One region of the Paenibacillus sp. YSY-4.3 genome, then DNA from elsewhere that is predicted to be linked to it. Evidence: riboswitches for the same ligand, from Rfam matches in the RefSeq annotation. Region 1 holds a riboswitch; each other region holds the start of a gene.
What was found. A riboswitch is a leader RNA that binds a small molecule or an ion and turns the genes downstream of it on or off. The one in region 1 is predicted to bind thiamine pyrophosphate.
Positions count from the first base shown of each region.

Region 2: another riboswitch for thiamine pyrophosphate. It lies ahead of ACYUJT_RS00745 (ECF transporter S component); the one in region 1 lies ahead of ACYUJT_RS23665 (YkoF family thiamine/hydroxymethylpyrimidine-binding protein).
Region 3: another riboswitch for thiamine pyrophosphate. It lies ahead of tenA (thiaminase II); the one in region 1 lies ahead of ACYUJT_RS23665 (YkoF family thiamine/hydroxymethylpyrimidine-binding protein).

Region 1 is NZ_BAABMC010000012.1:52,688-57,813, reverse strand. It holds gene radC (RadC family protein) at 1-432, opposite strand, end outside; gene ACYUJT_RS23675 (Maf family protein) at 581-1,192, opposite strand; gene ACYUJT_RS23670 (SPOR domain-containing protein) at 1,360-2,478, opposite strand; TPP riboswitch at 2,617-2,730, shown strand; gene ACYUJT_RS23665 (YkoF family thiamine/hydroxymethylpyrimidine-binding protein) at 2,861-3,499, shown strand; gene ACYUJT_RS23660 (ECF transporter S component) at 3,502-4,101, shown strand; gene ACYUJT_RS23655 (ABC transporter ATP-binding protein) at 4,101-5,126, shown strand, end outside.
Region 2 is NZ_BAABMC010000001.1:175,318-180,443, forward strand. It holds gene ACYUJT_RS00735 (DUF4097 family beta strand repeat-containing protein) at 1-475, shown strand, start outside; gene asd (archaetidylserine decarboxylase) at 587-1,402, opposite strand; TPP riboswitch at 1,558-1,669, shown strand; gene ACYUJT_RS00745 (ECF transporter S component) at 1,775-2,377, shown strand; gene ACYUJT_RS00750 (ABC transporter ATP-binding protein) at 2,381-3,988, shown strand; gene ACYUJT_RS00755 (energy-coupling factor transporter transmembrane component T family protein) at 3,985-4,785, shown strand; gene ACYUJT_RS00760 (YheC/YheD family endospore coat-associated protein) at 4,844-5,126, opposite strand, start outside.
Region 3 is NZ_BAABMC010000001.1:25,069-30,194, forward strand. It holds gene ACYUJT_RS00110 (SEC-C metal-binding domain-containing protein) at 1-650, shown strand, start outside; TPP riboswitch at 715-818, shown strand; gene tenA (thiaminase II) at 978-1,667, shown strand; gene thiM (hydroxyethylthiazole kinase) at 1,734-2,579, shown strand; gene thiD (bifunctional hydroxymethylpyrimidine kinase/phosphomethylpyrimidine kinase) at 2,576-3,388, shown strand; gene thiE (thiamine phosphate synthase) at 3,385-4,068, shown strand; gene ACYUJT_RS00135 (hypothetical protein) at 4,443-4,655, opposite strand; gene ACYUJT_RS00140 (DUF1492 domain-containing protein) at 4,840-5,126, shown strand, end outside.

The DNA of each region.
Region 1 (5,126 bases):
CTGAGCAATGATATGATTTTTTGTATTCAAAAATAAACAGACAAAATGTTCCTTCTGCAAATAACGCAGCTGCTCCATCAGCAAATCCGCTGCATCCCGCGGGCTGCGAATGACCTGGGCCTCTGGCAGTCGCGTCTTCGCAAGCCTCTGCCCCAGCTCGATTCCTGCTTTAAGCTGCACCGCTTTGGCCGGGCCGATGCCCTTGAGCTTCATCAGCTCGTCCAGACTGAGATCCACAAGATTGCGAAGCCCGCCAATTCCACTCAGCACACGCTGAGCCAGATGTATAGCCGATTCATCCCGGGTACCCGTGCGAAATAAAATCGCCAGCAGCTCGGCATTACTGAGCGATCCGGCTCCGAATTGCATCATGCGTTCTCTAGGTCTTTCCTCAAAAGGCATATCGCGCAGCAAATATTGCGGCGTATCCATTCATATCCCTCGCTTCCGAATGATTAGGCATTGGTCCGGATAACCGGCCGCCAGCAAATTCATTACGGAAGGATATGCTTTATCTCTTCCTCTTCTTAAACAACGTACATATGAAGTTATTTGTTACATCGTTTTCGGCTGGAATCGATTACCTTAACACTTGGATTCCAAAACGGCAGAGCATCTCGCTCAGCAAGGAAAGCGGCAGTCCGACCACATTGAAATAACAGCCTTCGATTCCTGTGACAAAAATCGACCCGAGTCCTTGTATCGCATAAGCGCCCGCTTTGTCCAAGCCTTCTCCGGTCCTGGCATATGCGGCGATTTCATCCTCGGCTGCGGGTCTCATCGTAACGGCCGTACGGCGATATTCGACTTCCGTTCGTCCGCTATTCGCATCAATGCAAGCAATGGCAGTATACACATAGTGGCTTCGTCCCTGCAATGAACGGAGCATCGAAGCTGCCTTCGCTTCATCCTTGGGCTTGCCGAGCACATGTCCATCCAAGACGACGATCGTGTCGCTGCCGATGATCACGGCTTCGCGCGATGCTTGCTCAAGCGATGTTTGAACCGCCTTGGCCTTGCGCAGCGCAAGCTCCATGACGATTTGCTCCGGCTCCCATTGCTCCGGTGTAGTTTCGTCCGCTTCGCTTGGAATAACCTCAAACGGAATATGTAAGGAAGCCAGCAATTCCCGTCTGCGTGGTGAAGACGAGGCCAATATTACATGCCGCGATGATGAAGCTGCAAATTCCAAGTTAGGATTCTCCTTTGCTCGGCCTTCGCCCGAATAAGTTCAGAGCTGTTAACCTCGCCATTTTTTGACACTTAGCACTTCATTATTATAAGGTTAATTGATCGGCAATACAAACATAAAAAAGGCAGGGGCAACTATTTCCAATTCCCTGCCTTTCGATTGTTCGTTCACGGCCCCTCTTTGCCTCCGACCAGCTCTTGTTCTGCCAGAATGAACCGCATCGCTTCATTTTGCACTTCCCAGAGCATGGTCTGCTCGCCCTTCTCATTAAATTCCTCCATCGCCTCGACCGCACTGTTCATCGCCTTCTCCATTTCCTTCGCTGCAGCCTCTGCGGAAGATGTCAGTTTGCCCCGAACCGAGGCAGCGCTCTTGGTCCACAACTGATGGCTTTCCCTTAACTGGCCGATCTCCTCCTGGCTCTGGCGTTCAGGGGTAGCTTCTCCCAGAAGAGCTGCCGAGGAGGAGCTCAGCATGTAAGCGAGATCCGCGCTTTGCGCCAAATATTGCTGAAGGGATGCTGCATCCCCCTTATATTCCACGGTAACGGATTCCGGCAAGGCAATCTCATGCAAAATAAGGTGGACACCCCCCGTTTTCAGCCTCCCGCTAAGCAATTTAGCTTCTTCGCGATTAGGGGAGACTCCTGCGTATACCCGCTTCTCATCCAAGGTATCCCGCGCAGCAGCGATGCCTGCGGAGCGTAATTGTTCCTGGGCTAGCGCGACGCCTTCCGCCGTGCTGAATACGCCGTACTGCAGAAAATGATAGCTTTGCGAAGGCAGAACGACCTGCACGAGCGGAGCCTGTTCCTCCGTGATTAGGCTGCCCAGCACAGGGATATCTGCCGCTTCTCCGGCTGCCTCCTGCTTCGGCACGCTAATTCCGGGGATCGGCACCGACATTTCCTGATTGAACATCGACAGAACGACGAATCCAAAGAGCGCCCCGGTCACGATCGCCCCGGTCAGCGAGCCGGCAACCTTCCACCAGGAGGTTCGCGTTTGGCGAAAATAATAATCACCGCCGCCTGGTTCGGAGTGCTCCGGAAATACGGCAATCCCTGTTCCGGTATGATCCGTAAAAGGATCTCCCCAATAGTCCATCGTTTCTACCGCACGGTAAGCTGTGGTAATATCTTTGGGTCCCTGATCCGATTGCTCAGGCTCCTTGTCATGCCTTGGAGCGGGGACGGGTTTTATCCCCTGCTGGTCCCAGGCCCCCTGTGCATGGCGGGCTTCCCGCCCGTGTTCATCGAACCGGAATGTCATCTTCGCCTTGTTCACGATCCGCACGCTCCTTGTCCTCTCTTCTACCGTTACAATATGAATATTTGCGAGAATATAGACCAGTTCATTTAGGCGAGGTCTTTACAATTTAATGGAACTCTGTATAATGGGAACCATTGACAACCGCATAACGGAGAAATGCACTAGGGGTGCCTTTGCTGGCTGAGAGATCGTTCCCGATTGAGGAACGGTTAACCCTTTACACCCGATCTAGATCATACTAGCGTGGGGAAGTGCGGGGAAACGATGAATAGCGCTGCATGTTCACTTTAATATATTAAAGCAAGCACAGGCTTGGATCGATAAAACCGCACTCTTCGGGTGCGGTTTTTTTGTCGTTCCAGGCAATGATTAATTTATCCAAGGGAGGAAAAGTAACATGAACAACAATCCGATCGAGCAAAACATTCAAGCTGTGGCTTGCGGCACCAGCCGCATCGTCGGCTGCCGGTTCTCTTTGTTTCCGATGAGCGACCGGTTCGTCCCGATCATTCTCGAAGCACTGGAGCATACCGACACGTCCAAGGTTTGGGTTCAGAGCGATGACGTCAGCACCTGCGTGCGCGGCCGCCATGAGCATGTGTTCGACGTCGTTAAATCCATCTTTCTTCAAGCGGCAAAGAGCGGCGAGCATGTCGCGCTCAGCGCAACTTTCTCCGTCGGCTGCCCGGGAGATACGGAAGGAGACGTCTACATGTCCGAGGACGATGTCCGCTTAAACGAGGGGAACGACACTTCGGTAGATACCGCAGCTCAATTCGCGCTCTATCCGATGGGGGTGCCCCACTATATGGACGTTATCTATGATGCGGTAAAAGCTGCGGAAGCCGAGGGGACGTTCTCCGGCGGGATTCATTACGCCAGCCGCTTGGACGGTAATGCCCATCAGGTTTTCCGGTCGCTCGAGAACGCCTTCGTCACCTCGAGCACCAAGACCTCCCATCTAGTCATGACTGCGACGATCTCCTGCAACAGTCCATCAACTAAACCGGATCATGTGCAGAGGAAGGGGGAATAAGGATGTCATCCTGGAAGCTTCGCGACATTATCGTTCTCAGCTCGCTGTCTGTCGTATTTGCTGTCGTGTACTTGATTTTCCTGCAGGTAGGTAATGTGCTCGTCGGCTTTATGGGTCCGATGGGATATGAGGTCATCTTTGGCATATGGTTTATCGTTTCGATTATTTCGGCCTATATTTTGCGCAAACCTGGAGCAGCCCTGCTGTCCGAGACGATCGCCGGAACGATCGAGGTATTGATCGGCAACGTCACCGGCCCGATTCTGATCCTGTCCGCCTTTATTCAAGGTCTCGGCGCGGAAGCAGCCTTCGCCGCCGTAAGATACCGCTACTACAACACGCCAGTGCTCATGGGAGCAGGCGTAGGCGCCGCCGTATTCAGCTTCGCTTGGGGCTTCTTCCATTCCGGGTTTGCCGCATTGTCCACGGGTCTTGTCATCTCCATGTTCATCGTCCGGGTTATCAGCGGAGCGGTCATCGCCGGCCTGTTGGGTAAATGGATATCCGATGCGCTGGCCCGCACAGGCGTGCTGAGAAGCTTCCCCATTGGAAAGGCCGCAGCCCAAAACGCTAATCAAAAACGAACTTCGGTGAAGCTGTAATGAATACAGCGCTACCGGATCAAGATACGATGGATAAACCGATTGTTTTGGAGACGAAAGATTTATCCCTGGCTTTTAGCGAGGAGGGGGAGGAGCTAGTATTCTCCTCAATTTCTCTCCGTTTGCACCAAGGCGAAGTAATGCTGCTTCTCGGCCCGGGCGGCTGCGGGAAAAGCTCCTTGGCCCTCTGCCTGAACCGGGTGTATCCTTCAGCCATCGATAGCCTGGTGACTGGCGGCGTTTATCTGCATGGCGAATCCCTCGAAGGACAAGACCCAGGGGAGATTGCGCAGCAGGTAGGAATCGTGTTCCAAGATGTGGACAGTCAATTTTGCATGCTCAAGGTGGAGGAAGAGCTTGCTTTTTGCCTGGAGAACATCGGTTGTCCGCGGGAACAAATCAGCGCAAAGATTGACGAAGCGCTGCAGCTTGTCGAACTGACCGGCTGGCGGAACGCACATATCCATACTTTATCTGGAGGAATGAAGCAGCGGCTGGCACTGGCCTGCGCATTAGCCCTGAATCCGCAAGTGCTCATCCTTGACGAGCCTACATCCAATCTGGATCCGCTCGCCTGCTCGCAGCTGGCCGGTCTCATTCACTCTATTCGCAAGCAGCGGCAAATGAGTATCTTGCTTATTGAGCACCAGCTTGATGCCTGGATGCCTTATGTAGACCGCCTTGCCGTGATGGGTACGGGTGGAAAACTTGTGTACGAGGGAGAACCGCGGACCTATTTTGCCAATTCCAAAGAAGAAGCACAACATTTGGGGATATGGATGCCAGGAGCCGTTCGCCTCCACGAGCAGCTGCAAATAGAGAAGAAGCCTACATGGCAGCCGATCACCAGGGATGAATTGACCGAGCTATGGCTGAGCAAACCCGACTCTGTAAAAAGAACGCTGCTTCAACAGCTGGAGCAAACCGAAACCTTCCAGACTGTGCTGCCTGACGGAGGATCCGCCGATCCAAACGGCCAGGATGGCTTGCTGTTGATCGATAGCCTTTCCTTCGAGCGCAGCGGC
Region 2 (5,126 bases), on a different contig from region 1:
GCATCCGCAGGATGACCCGAATTCAAGCCTGTGGAAATGGGCGCAAAAAAAATACGGATTCTCCGACTTCATGATCGATTACGAGATAGAAGTACCGCTAGCCATGGAGAGCTATGATATCCGGAATGATGTAGGCATAGTTGAGCTTCATGACCTGAAAGGAAGCTACAGCATCCGCAGCGAAGTCGGACAGATTAAAATGGATAATGTCCGCATTACGGGGCAATCATCGATAATAACGTCCACGGGCAGCGTTGACGTGCGTATTGCCGAATTGAGCGGCGAAGGCAAGCTTAATGTCAAAACGGAGATCGGAAATATTAATGCAGCCCTGGACGATGCTGTGCAGTGCACGCTTGTTATTAAGAATGAGGTAGGAAAAATCACCGGAGCTGCGGAAGGAACGAGCCAGGTCAATGGCGGCGGAGGGGAGATCTTGCTGCAAACACAAGTTGGCAGGATTACCGTGGAGTAAGGCGAAGGCAAGCGGGCGTTATAGCCGTAAGATAATAGCAGGCCGTCTCCATTAAATGAAGGGCGGCCTGCTTGGTGAAAGATATAAGAAATTTCGTTGTCTCCGTTCAAGTCAAGATTTGACTGTTGTGCTGCGCTTGCCGGCGGGGTAGAACCTCCCTAAAGGCTCTCCCATCTTGACCTTAGAGCCCGGGGCAAGCTCAGGAAGCGGCTCAAATGTACCGTTCTCGACTAGCAGGACGACGGTCGAGCCGAATTCGAAATAAGCCATATCGTCACCCCGGTTCCAATGCTTCGCCTCGGAATCTGTATATTTGATGCTGCTTACGTTCATAGCCCCAACTTTAACGACGGCAACTTCTCCTAGATCGTGGGAAATGTAAGTGATAAGCCGCTCGTTGCGGCTGAGTACCCTCCGCATATTTCTCATTCCAAAGTCGTTGACTGGATAGACCTTCCCTTTAATATGCTCACTTTCCAGCTTGTTCCCCGTTATGGGGGCATGAATGCGGTGATAGTCGGTCGGACTAAGGTAAAGCACGAAGAAAAAACCGTGATTATAGGTTTCCGTGCGTGGAGAGTAATTAAGCAATTCCTCCAAAGAATAGTCTTGGCCCTTTACGTTGAGAATTGTTCCCGCCCGAATTTCTCCCATCGCGGTAATTAATGAATCGACGGGGCTGATCAATCCCTCCGGGAGGGAATGAATCGGGCGCATGTCCGGCTTAAGCTTGCGTGTGAAGAATTCGTTCAATGTCCGGTATTCTTTAATGTCCTTCTCGGCCTCATGCAGCGGAATGCCATAGGATTTAGCGAAAGTAGGTATAAGAAGCCGGCTTGCTTCTGAGTGTGAGAACCGACCCATCAGCCGGGAGATCCATTTCCGGGAGGTAAGCTCCGTCATCCATTTCATCCATTTTGCGGTCAAATTGGTTCCCCCTAATTCCTGTGCTGAACAATGGTGCTGCCGTTTTCCATTTCCGACTATATTGACATATAATACAAACTAAATCAACAACGAAGCTGTAATATTTAAATAATGCTTGCTACTGCAGCATCTCTTGTTGTATGGTTAAATCAATCGCATAGTGATACGGGAGCTTGAGGGAATCAGGCTGAGATTGCAGTACAATCCACTGCTGACCGTTAATCTGATCTGGATAATGCCAGCGTAGATAATCCGTTGTTCAAGGTTTTTTCGTGCCTATGAACTCATACAGCCGCCTGAGCATATCCAGCGGTTTTTTTGTTTTTTAGCCATACTAATTCAAAGAAGGAAGAAGAAGGGGAGATGACCGTAATGCAAGAAGCAGTACAAAGAAAAGGCGGCCGGGGGTTGAAGCTGAGCGATCTGCTCGTAACGATTTTCGTATCGATCGTCCTGGGGGTAGTTTATTATTTTTGGAGCGCGGTATATAATTTGTTTTCGTTTTTCCCGCAGGCGGATGAACTCGTCTATGGCATGTGGTTTATGGCGTCTACACTGGTGTTTCTACTGATCCGCAAGCCCGGTGTAGCGCTAATCGCCGAAATTGCCGCGGCGCACGTATCGATATTGTTCGGCAGCGAGTGGGGGATACAGCTTGTAATGTACAGCGTGCTCCAAGGGCTGGGCGCTGAGCTGGTTTTTGCGGCATTCCGCTACAAGAACTATTCAGCAGCTGTGGCGGCTTTGGCAGGTATAGCCGCGGCGGTAGGTTCGTTGATTCCGGACATTTATTATGGATACATCCAGGATTACCAGACTTGGCTGCTGATTGCCAAATACGGCATGCGCGCCGTCAGCTCCGCCCTGATTTGCGGATATCTGGCATATGCGATTGTGAAGGCGGTAGAGGCCACGGGAGTAACCAATCTGCTGCGGCCTGTGGAAGACAAAGATTATGCGGCGCTGGACGATTAAGCGATGATGCCTATATTGACATCCGCCGCGGTAAGCGACCAGCAGAACGGGGCAGCGGCTATAGCAGCTGGCGTAACTGGGCTGCGGCTTAAATTTCCGGGTGAAGAACGCTTCATTTTTAAAGATCTTACTATTCATGTACGGCAGGGAGAGAAGGTATTGCTGCTCGGTCCGAGCGGGAGTGGGAAGTCTACCCTGCTGCAGGTGCTCTCTGGTATTATTCCTTCGCTTGTCGAGGTGCCGATGCGCTGCGAGGATCGGATACAGCCGCCATCCTGGGGATTTGTATTCCAAGACCCGGATACCCAATTTTGCATGCCGTATGTCGATGAGGAGCTAGCTTTTGTTCTCGAAAATCTGGCTGTTCCGCAAAATGAAATGCTGGGAAGAATGGAAGAGGTTCTTCAGGCAGTCGGCCTTCAGTTGCCGGAGCTGCATGTCCAAATCGACACCTTGTCCCAGGGGATGAAGCAGCGGCTGGCTCTGGCCTCCGTGTTGCTCTCCAATCCCCAGGTGCTGTTCCTGGACGAGCCTTCCGCGCTGCTTGACCCGGAAGGCCGGGAACAGATTTGGGATACGGTCAAGAAGGTTTCCCCGGATCGGACGCTGATTATCGTCGAGCATCGGATCGAGGAAATTGCCGGCTTTGTCGATCGGGTCATTCTTTTTGGCCCGGAAGGGCAACTGCTCGGACATGGGGCGCCGCAAGAGGTATTCGGCACGTATCAATCTGAGCTGAAGGAGTTCGGTATTTGGTATCCCGGCGTATGGGAGCACTACTTCTTATCGCCCGAGGGAGAAGCGCTTCTTGAACCGGTTCCTCAGGAGCAGCCGGCATCGCTCTCTGCCGGGAAGCTGCTGGAGGTATCCCGGTTCACAGGCCTAAGGCATGGCAGGCCGGTGATTGAGATTGAGCATGCCACGGTTTCTCCAGGCGATTTCATTGCGATTACCGGGCCTAACGGGGCGGGAAAGAGCTCGCTGCTGCTGAGCCTGATGGGGCTGCTCCGCTCGGAAGGAAATTATTTGCTGCAAGGAGAGCCTTTGGATAATAGGCAATCCGACCGGACCGCAAGGAAGAGCCGATGGCGCAGAAACAAGCGCGATAAGCACGTGGAGCTGGCTGCATCCCGCATCGGCTTTGTGTTCCAGAATCCCGAGTTTCAATTCGTCGCTGAGCATGTGGCGGAGGAAATTGCTTTTTCCTTGCGGCTGGAGGGATTAACGGAGAAGCTCGTGAAGGAGCGAGTCGATGAGGCTTTACTGACCTTCGGCCTCGAGGGGCTGAACCACCGTCACCCTTATCAGCTCTCTCTCGGACAAAAGCGGAGATTAAGCGTGGCTGGCGCCGCGGTGCTGAATAAACCCATTCTGCTGCTGGATGAACCAACCTTCGGGCAGGATGCCGTCAATACCTTTGCGATCCTGCAGGTTTGCGAGAAGCTGCGTCGTCAAGGGACCTCGATCGTGATGGTTACGCACGAGGAGAAGATTGCGGATATCGTCGCAACCCAGCGTTGGGAAGTCCGGGAAGGAAGAATCGTATCCCAGCGATGGACGGAGCGGGGAGAGCGTATAAGGCGTCTCAAGCAGGAAGAGGGGAACCGATGAAACAATTTCTAACACCTAGACGAACGACCTGGCTGCACCGGGCTAACCCTGCTGCCAAGCTGGGGATGATCGTGCTGCTGTTCCTGTTGACCTTATTCACGCACAGCTTGGATTTCATTGCTTACCAGGCAATAGCTGTCTTTCTTGTACTTTTTCTGATGAGCGGCCATCCTCCGTGGAAGATCATGCTGCTGCTTCTCCCGTTGCTGTTCGTATTTGTATCCTCTTCCATTACGATGATTCTCTTTGGCAAAGGGGATACGCTTTGGTGGAAATGGGGAATCATCCGCATATCGGAGGAAAGCTTCTATCGTGGCATCCATATCGGCTTCAAATCGGTGACTTTTGCCGCGGAGGGGCTGCTGTATGTACTGACGACCTCTTCTGTCGCCTTGTTCTATGCCCTGATGCAGAAGGTGAAGCTTGCTCCGAAATACGCGTACAGCTTTATGGCCTCGGTTCGGCTGCTGCCGATGGTATGGGAGGAGTTCCAAATCCGGCGCAGCGCTCTCAAGATTCGGGGTGTCCGGCATAGCCGCGGCATCCGCGGCTGGATCGAGCAAACCAAGCTGTATGCTGTACCGCTGTTGTCGCAAAGCATTCGCCGGGCTCACCGCGTAGCGGTAGCTATGGAATCAAAGGCGTTCCACAATAGTCGGCGCAGGACTTATTATTATACCTCCCAGTTTACGCTATACGACCTAGGGCTGCTGCTCCTGCTGTGTCTGGCAATGGCAGCGGCTTTTAACCTAGCTATCATATATCCGCTATTCGGTATCACGGATGTACGATACTGAATAACAATAACCAATAGAAGTCCAGATTCGCTCAGTGCGGATTTGGACTTCTATTTGGTTAGGTCAGTTTTGACTGATCACGGTCAAATAAATATCTGGCAAAATCCATAGGCCGTTGATACGTATCTTTCCAAATATCCGTCAATCCGGCTTTTCTGAAGCCGTAACGCTGATCCCTGCCGTTGCATTCGATGAAATAGAGTTGTCCTTCCTGCGTCAAGCCGATGTCGATCCCGAGGTCTGCGAGCAGAGGCAGGCGCGAGGACAAATGCCTCGCAATGGTGAGCGATAAATGTTCGACATGGTAAAGGATATCCGGTACAGTTCTAGCGGGAAGACAT
Region 3 (5,126 bases), on a different contig from region 1:
TTTATAATGCGCAGAACAGTGAGCAGCTCGATCAGAAACGATTCAAGGAGCTATTCGGAGAGCTAACGAGCAGAGAACAGAATTACACGATAGCTGAGGGTTTCATCATTGATGGATATTTGTCTCTTGAGGAATCGCAAGGAGATTTTAAAGAGCTGTTGTCGCAGATTAAAGGCAAGCCGCATTTCATTCCGAAGCGCGAAGAGCTGTTGAAATATGCCGAAGAAGATTACTTCGAGATGACGCCGCAGCTATCGAAGCTGAGAGCGTATGTGATGAAGGAAATTTCCCGGGATGCGGAATTGGTCGACTATCTTATCGACGATATTCAGCTAGCCTGTACGATGCAAGCGACTTCGGGCGAGTTGATCCATGAATTTGAGAGACGAGGTCTGAAATTCCAAAGCATGGAGCAGGCCGATACCGTTGTCGCTCTGATGAACGATGTATATAACCATACAAGACTGTGGATCCATAGAGGCCATACTCCGTTCGCGATGAACCGGATTTTCGGCAATGTGGAGCTGAGATCGGCACATCGCCAGCTAAGTCCATTGAACAAAAGCCAGGTGTCCGTCACCAAGATCGGCCGCAACGAGCCATGCCCATGCGGCAGCGGCCTCAAGTACAAAAAATGCTGCGGCAAATAATTTGAAATATCAAAAATTTGACAACTCTTGTAAAGACAGATACAGTAATAGTGAAAATGAATAGGAAGTCCACTAGGGGAGCCGTCAGCGGCTGAGACAAGATCTTATCTTGGACCCTTTGAACCTGATCTAGTTCGTACTAGCGTAGGAAAGTGGAGTCGGAATCCAATGTCTGACACTTATTACAGCAGCTTGCTGTCCGTGTAAAGGTGATGTTGAATGAGGCCGCTCCATTGATGGAGCGGCCTTTTTGGTATTTAAAAATGTGCGGCGTCATCCCTAATGGCTTCCTGGTCATGTTCACATTATATCCGGAGGTGGAGAACAATGAGTTTTACGCAGGAGCTTCGACAGAAGGCCGATGGTATTTTTCAGGCAATTTTTGAACACCCTTTTGTGAGAGGAATCGCTAACGGCGACTTGCAGAAGGAGCAGCTCATTCATTACGTCAAGCAGGATCATGAGTATTTAACGGCTTATATGCGGATTTACGGCATTGCCATATCCAAATGCTCGAGCCGCGATGAGATCGAAATGTTTAACCAGCAAATTTCTTTTATTCTGAACAGCGAAGTTCATCCGCATAATAACTTCTGTGCGGTTGCCGGAGTCAGCTATGATCAAATGCAAGGATATGCACTGGCTCCGGGAGCGCATCATTATATCCGCCATATGCTGAATGTTGCGCATGAAGGAAGCCTGGCTGAAATTATGGCGGTGCTGCTGCCGTGTCCATGGACTTACCTGGAGATCGGTGAGAAGCTGATGAAAGAAGTGCAGCCAACCGAAGCGCATCCTTTCTATGAGTGGATTCATTTCTATGCGACAAGGACGAATACGACTGCTAAGTTCTGTGAGCGTCTGGACAAATGGGCGGAAATTACGACCGAGCTGGAGCGCAAAAAAATGACCGAGCACTATTTGCTGAGCTGCCAGCTCGAGTACATGTTCTGGGATATGGCTTATAACGTTCAGGATTGGCCAGTGTCCATGAGTACGGCTGAATACGCCCTGTAGGGGAAGGCTCCTATATGTCGAAGGCATAATCTATCATTCTTACAAAAAGAAGTGAGGCAGATCATAATGAGTACACTTGAAAACGATATAACGGCACTTCTTACGAAGGTTCAGAGAACTAAACCGCTCATTCATAATATGACCAACGTGGTTGTGACCAATTTTACCGCGAACGGGCTGTATGCTCTTGGGGCGTCTCCCGTCATGGCTTATGCGCCGGAGGAAGTGGCCGACATGGCCCAAATCGCCGGGGCGCTCGTGCTCAACATCGGCACATTGACGAAGGAGCAGGTCGAGGCGATGATCATTGCGGGAAAATCGGCGAATGCGCATGGCGTACCGGTGCTGCTGGATCCGGTTGGGGTCGGGGCTACGGCGTTCCGCACGGAGTCGGCGCTGCGGATTCTCCGCGAGGTAAAGATATCCCTCGTGCGGGGAAATGCGGCGGAGATTGCCAACCTCATCGGCGAGACGCGCGAGATCAAGGGCGTTGACGCTGGAGACAGCGCCGACAATGAGAACGCACAGCTAGGGCTGCGGGCAGCGCGGCAACTGAATGCGGTCGTAGCGATTACAGGCAAGGAAGATGTCATTTCAGACGGCAGCCGGTGCAGGGTCGTCAGCGGCGGGGATGCGCTGCTGACCCAGGTGACGGGAGCAGGCTGCCTGCTGACATCGGTACTGGGCGCTTTTGCTGCGGTGGAGAAGGATTTGTTGCTGGCCGGCACGGCAGGGCTGGCATTCTACGGCGCTGCGGCTTCCCGGGCGGCCGAGCGCACATCTGAAATCGGCCCCGGCAGCTTTCAGATCGCCTTCCTCGACGAGCTGGCCAAGCTGCATCCGCATTCCCTGAAGGGACATGCCGCGGTACGCGAATTTGAGACTTCCGCCACAGGGGAGGAACTTGTATGAGCATAGCCAGAGCACTTACCATTGCAGGGTCGGATAGCGGAGGCGGTGCGGGCATACAGGCCGATCTCAAGACGTTCCAGGAGCTGGATGTCTTCGGCATGTCGGCCATTACGGCTATCACGGTGCAGAATACGCTGGGCGTTCAGGGCGTGTACCCGCTGCCGCCACAAGCTGCTGCAGAGCAAATCGATGCGGTAAGCACCGATCTTGGCGTCGATGCCCTGAAGACGGGGATGCTGTTTAGCGCCGAGATTATTGAGGCGGTGGCTGGACGCATCCGGGAGCATGGCTGGCGCAATGTCGTCGTCGATCCGGTGATGATCGCTAAGGGCGGAGCGGATTTGCTGCTGCCGGAGGCGGTACGGGCGATGAAGGAGCAGCTTCTGCCGCTGGCGCTGATCGTCACGCCGAACATCCCGGAAGCCGAGGCATTGTCCGGCATGAGCATCCGCACGATGGCGGATCGCCGCGAGGCGGCCAAGCGCATCTGCGCTTATGGCCCGGCCGTCGCTGTGATCAAGGGCGGGCATGATGAAGACGGCGAGCAGGTGGTTGACCTGATCTATGATGGAGCTTCGTGCACGGAATTGACGGGACAACGGATTCATACCGTTCACACGCATGGAACGGGCTGTACTTATTCTGCAGCGATAACGGCCGGACTGGCGAAGGGATTGCCGGTGCTGGAGGCGGTGCAGATGGCCCGCGGTTATATCCAGGCAGCGATCGAGGATAGCCTAGAGCTGGGCCAGGGGCATGGCCCGACGAACCATTGGGCGTATCGCCGCAGAAGAGAGCAGGAGCGATGAGCGGCGGCAGCATCTCTCCTGAGCAAATGCGCCGGTACTTGCGGATGTACCTGGTCGTCGGCAGTGTGAACTGCCGGGAGGAGCCGCTGCGCGTCGTAGAAGAAGCGTTAAGCGGGGGCGCAACGATGATCCAGTTCCGCGAGAAGGGCCCTGGCGCGCTGACCGGGGAGGCCAAGCTTGCGCTCGCTCTCGAGCTGCAAGCGGCCTGTCGCCGCGCCGGGGTGCCTTTCATCGTCAACGATGACGTGGAGCTCGCCGCTCGTATCGGGGCGGACGGCATCCATGTTGGGCAGGATGATGAATCCGCGGGCGTTGTTCGCGCCCGGATCGGCAACCGTATCCTCGGCGTGTCCGCGCACACGGTGAAGGAGGCGCGGACGGCGCTTGTTAACGGCGCCGATTACATCGGCGTTGGCCCGATCTACCCGACGATCTCCAAGGATGACGCGAGCCCGGTGCAGGGTACAGGCATGATCCAGGAGATGCGGGCGCAAGGGATCAAATTGCCGATCGTTGGCATTGGGGGGATTACCGCAGAGCGTGCCGCCGAGGTGGTGCGTGCAGGCGCGGACGGCGTTGCCGTCATCTCAGCGGTCACGCAGGCGGCGGATGTGCGTAAAGCCGCAGAAGAGCTGTTGGAGCAGGTAGCTGAGGCGGCCGATGTGGCTGAGCGACAATAGAACTGTACGAGTCACAAAGCAGGCCGCAGATTCATATTTGGAATCTGCGGCCTTTTTGCCGTAGTTTTTTTATATTGGCTTGCAGGTAAGCCGAAGATCAATCAGTTATTTGGTTTTAGAAACAAAAATTGGAATTATACGTCTAATTATACACGAGTCATATTTTTCCGCTAACGCACATATAATGTATAAACAGATGCCCCCTTTTTTTCGGTACAAACTATGCCGCACTCTATGAGGCTTAATAAAGACTAGAGAATTTGCGAACAAGATGATAGGAAAGGAAGCAACCCGCCTGGAGCGATGCTTTAAGGGGGATTGCTTCCCGAGCAGCAGCTTTATGAGTCTACTTCCGTTTCCGTTGCCTGTTTTCCTCATTTAGTCTTCGTTTCAGCATGTTCTGCAGCTTTTGCAGTGTCTGCATGAGCTTCGAGGCTCTTGACCTGCTGGCTTAAGAGGTGAATCGTATCGTCCATTTTATCCAGCTTTTCGCCCATCGTTTGCAGTAGGTATTTGATCAGAATAAAGCTTAGAGTAACGGGAAAACCGACGTTCGTGATCAGCGTGACCATATCAGCAACCTGCATCATCGCTCCCTCCTTTCTTCTAAATGTCCTTTCACTAATATAGAGAAAATAATCAGGGAGAATTACAACCAAAGATTTAGAAATAAATGTTATAATTTCAATAAATAAGATGATTTCTCAGTTGTTAATTTTTTAAGAATTTTTCCCTATAGGTAGAAGATGATTTTGAAAGGGGGAGGTAGCTTTGGAAGAACAACAAACCGTGTACGAGCAATATCGGAGAGAAGTGTATCGGATCGCCTGGCGGATTCAGTATCGAGCAAAGGTCGTGCGGAAGCGGGAGTGTTCATTTGGCGGAATGGAACCGGCCACAACCAGTTTCACCTCATCTTCTGATAATAAAATCGTCGTTAGACAGTTGATTAATGCCCTCCCGTCTGACACGGGCCGATCGATTATCTTCAAGATCTATATCCAAGACAAGACTGAGCAGGAGGTTGCCCGTGAGTTGAACATGAGTCAGCAAGGGGT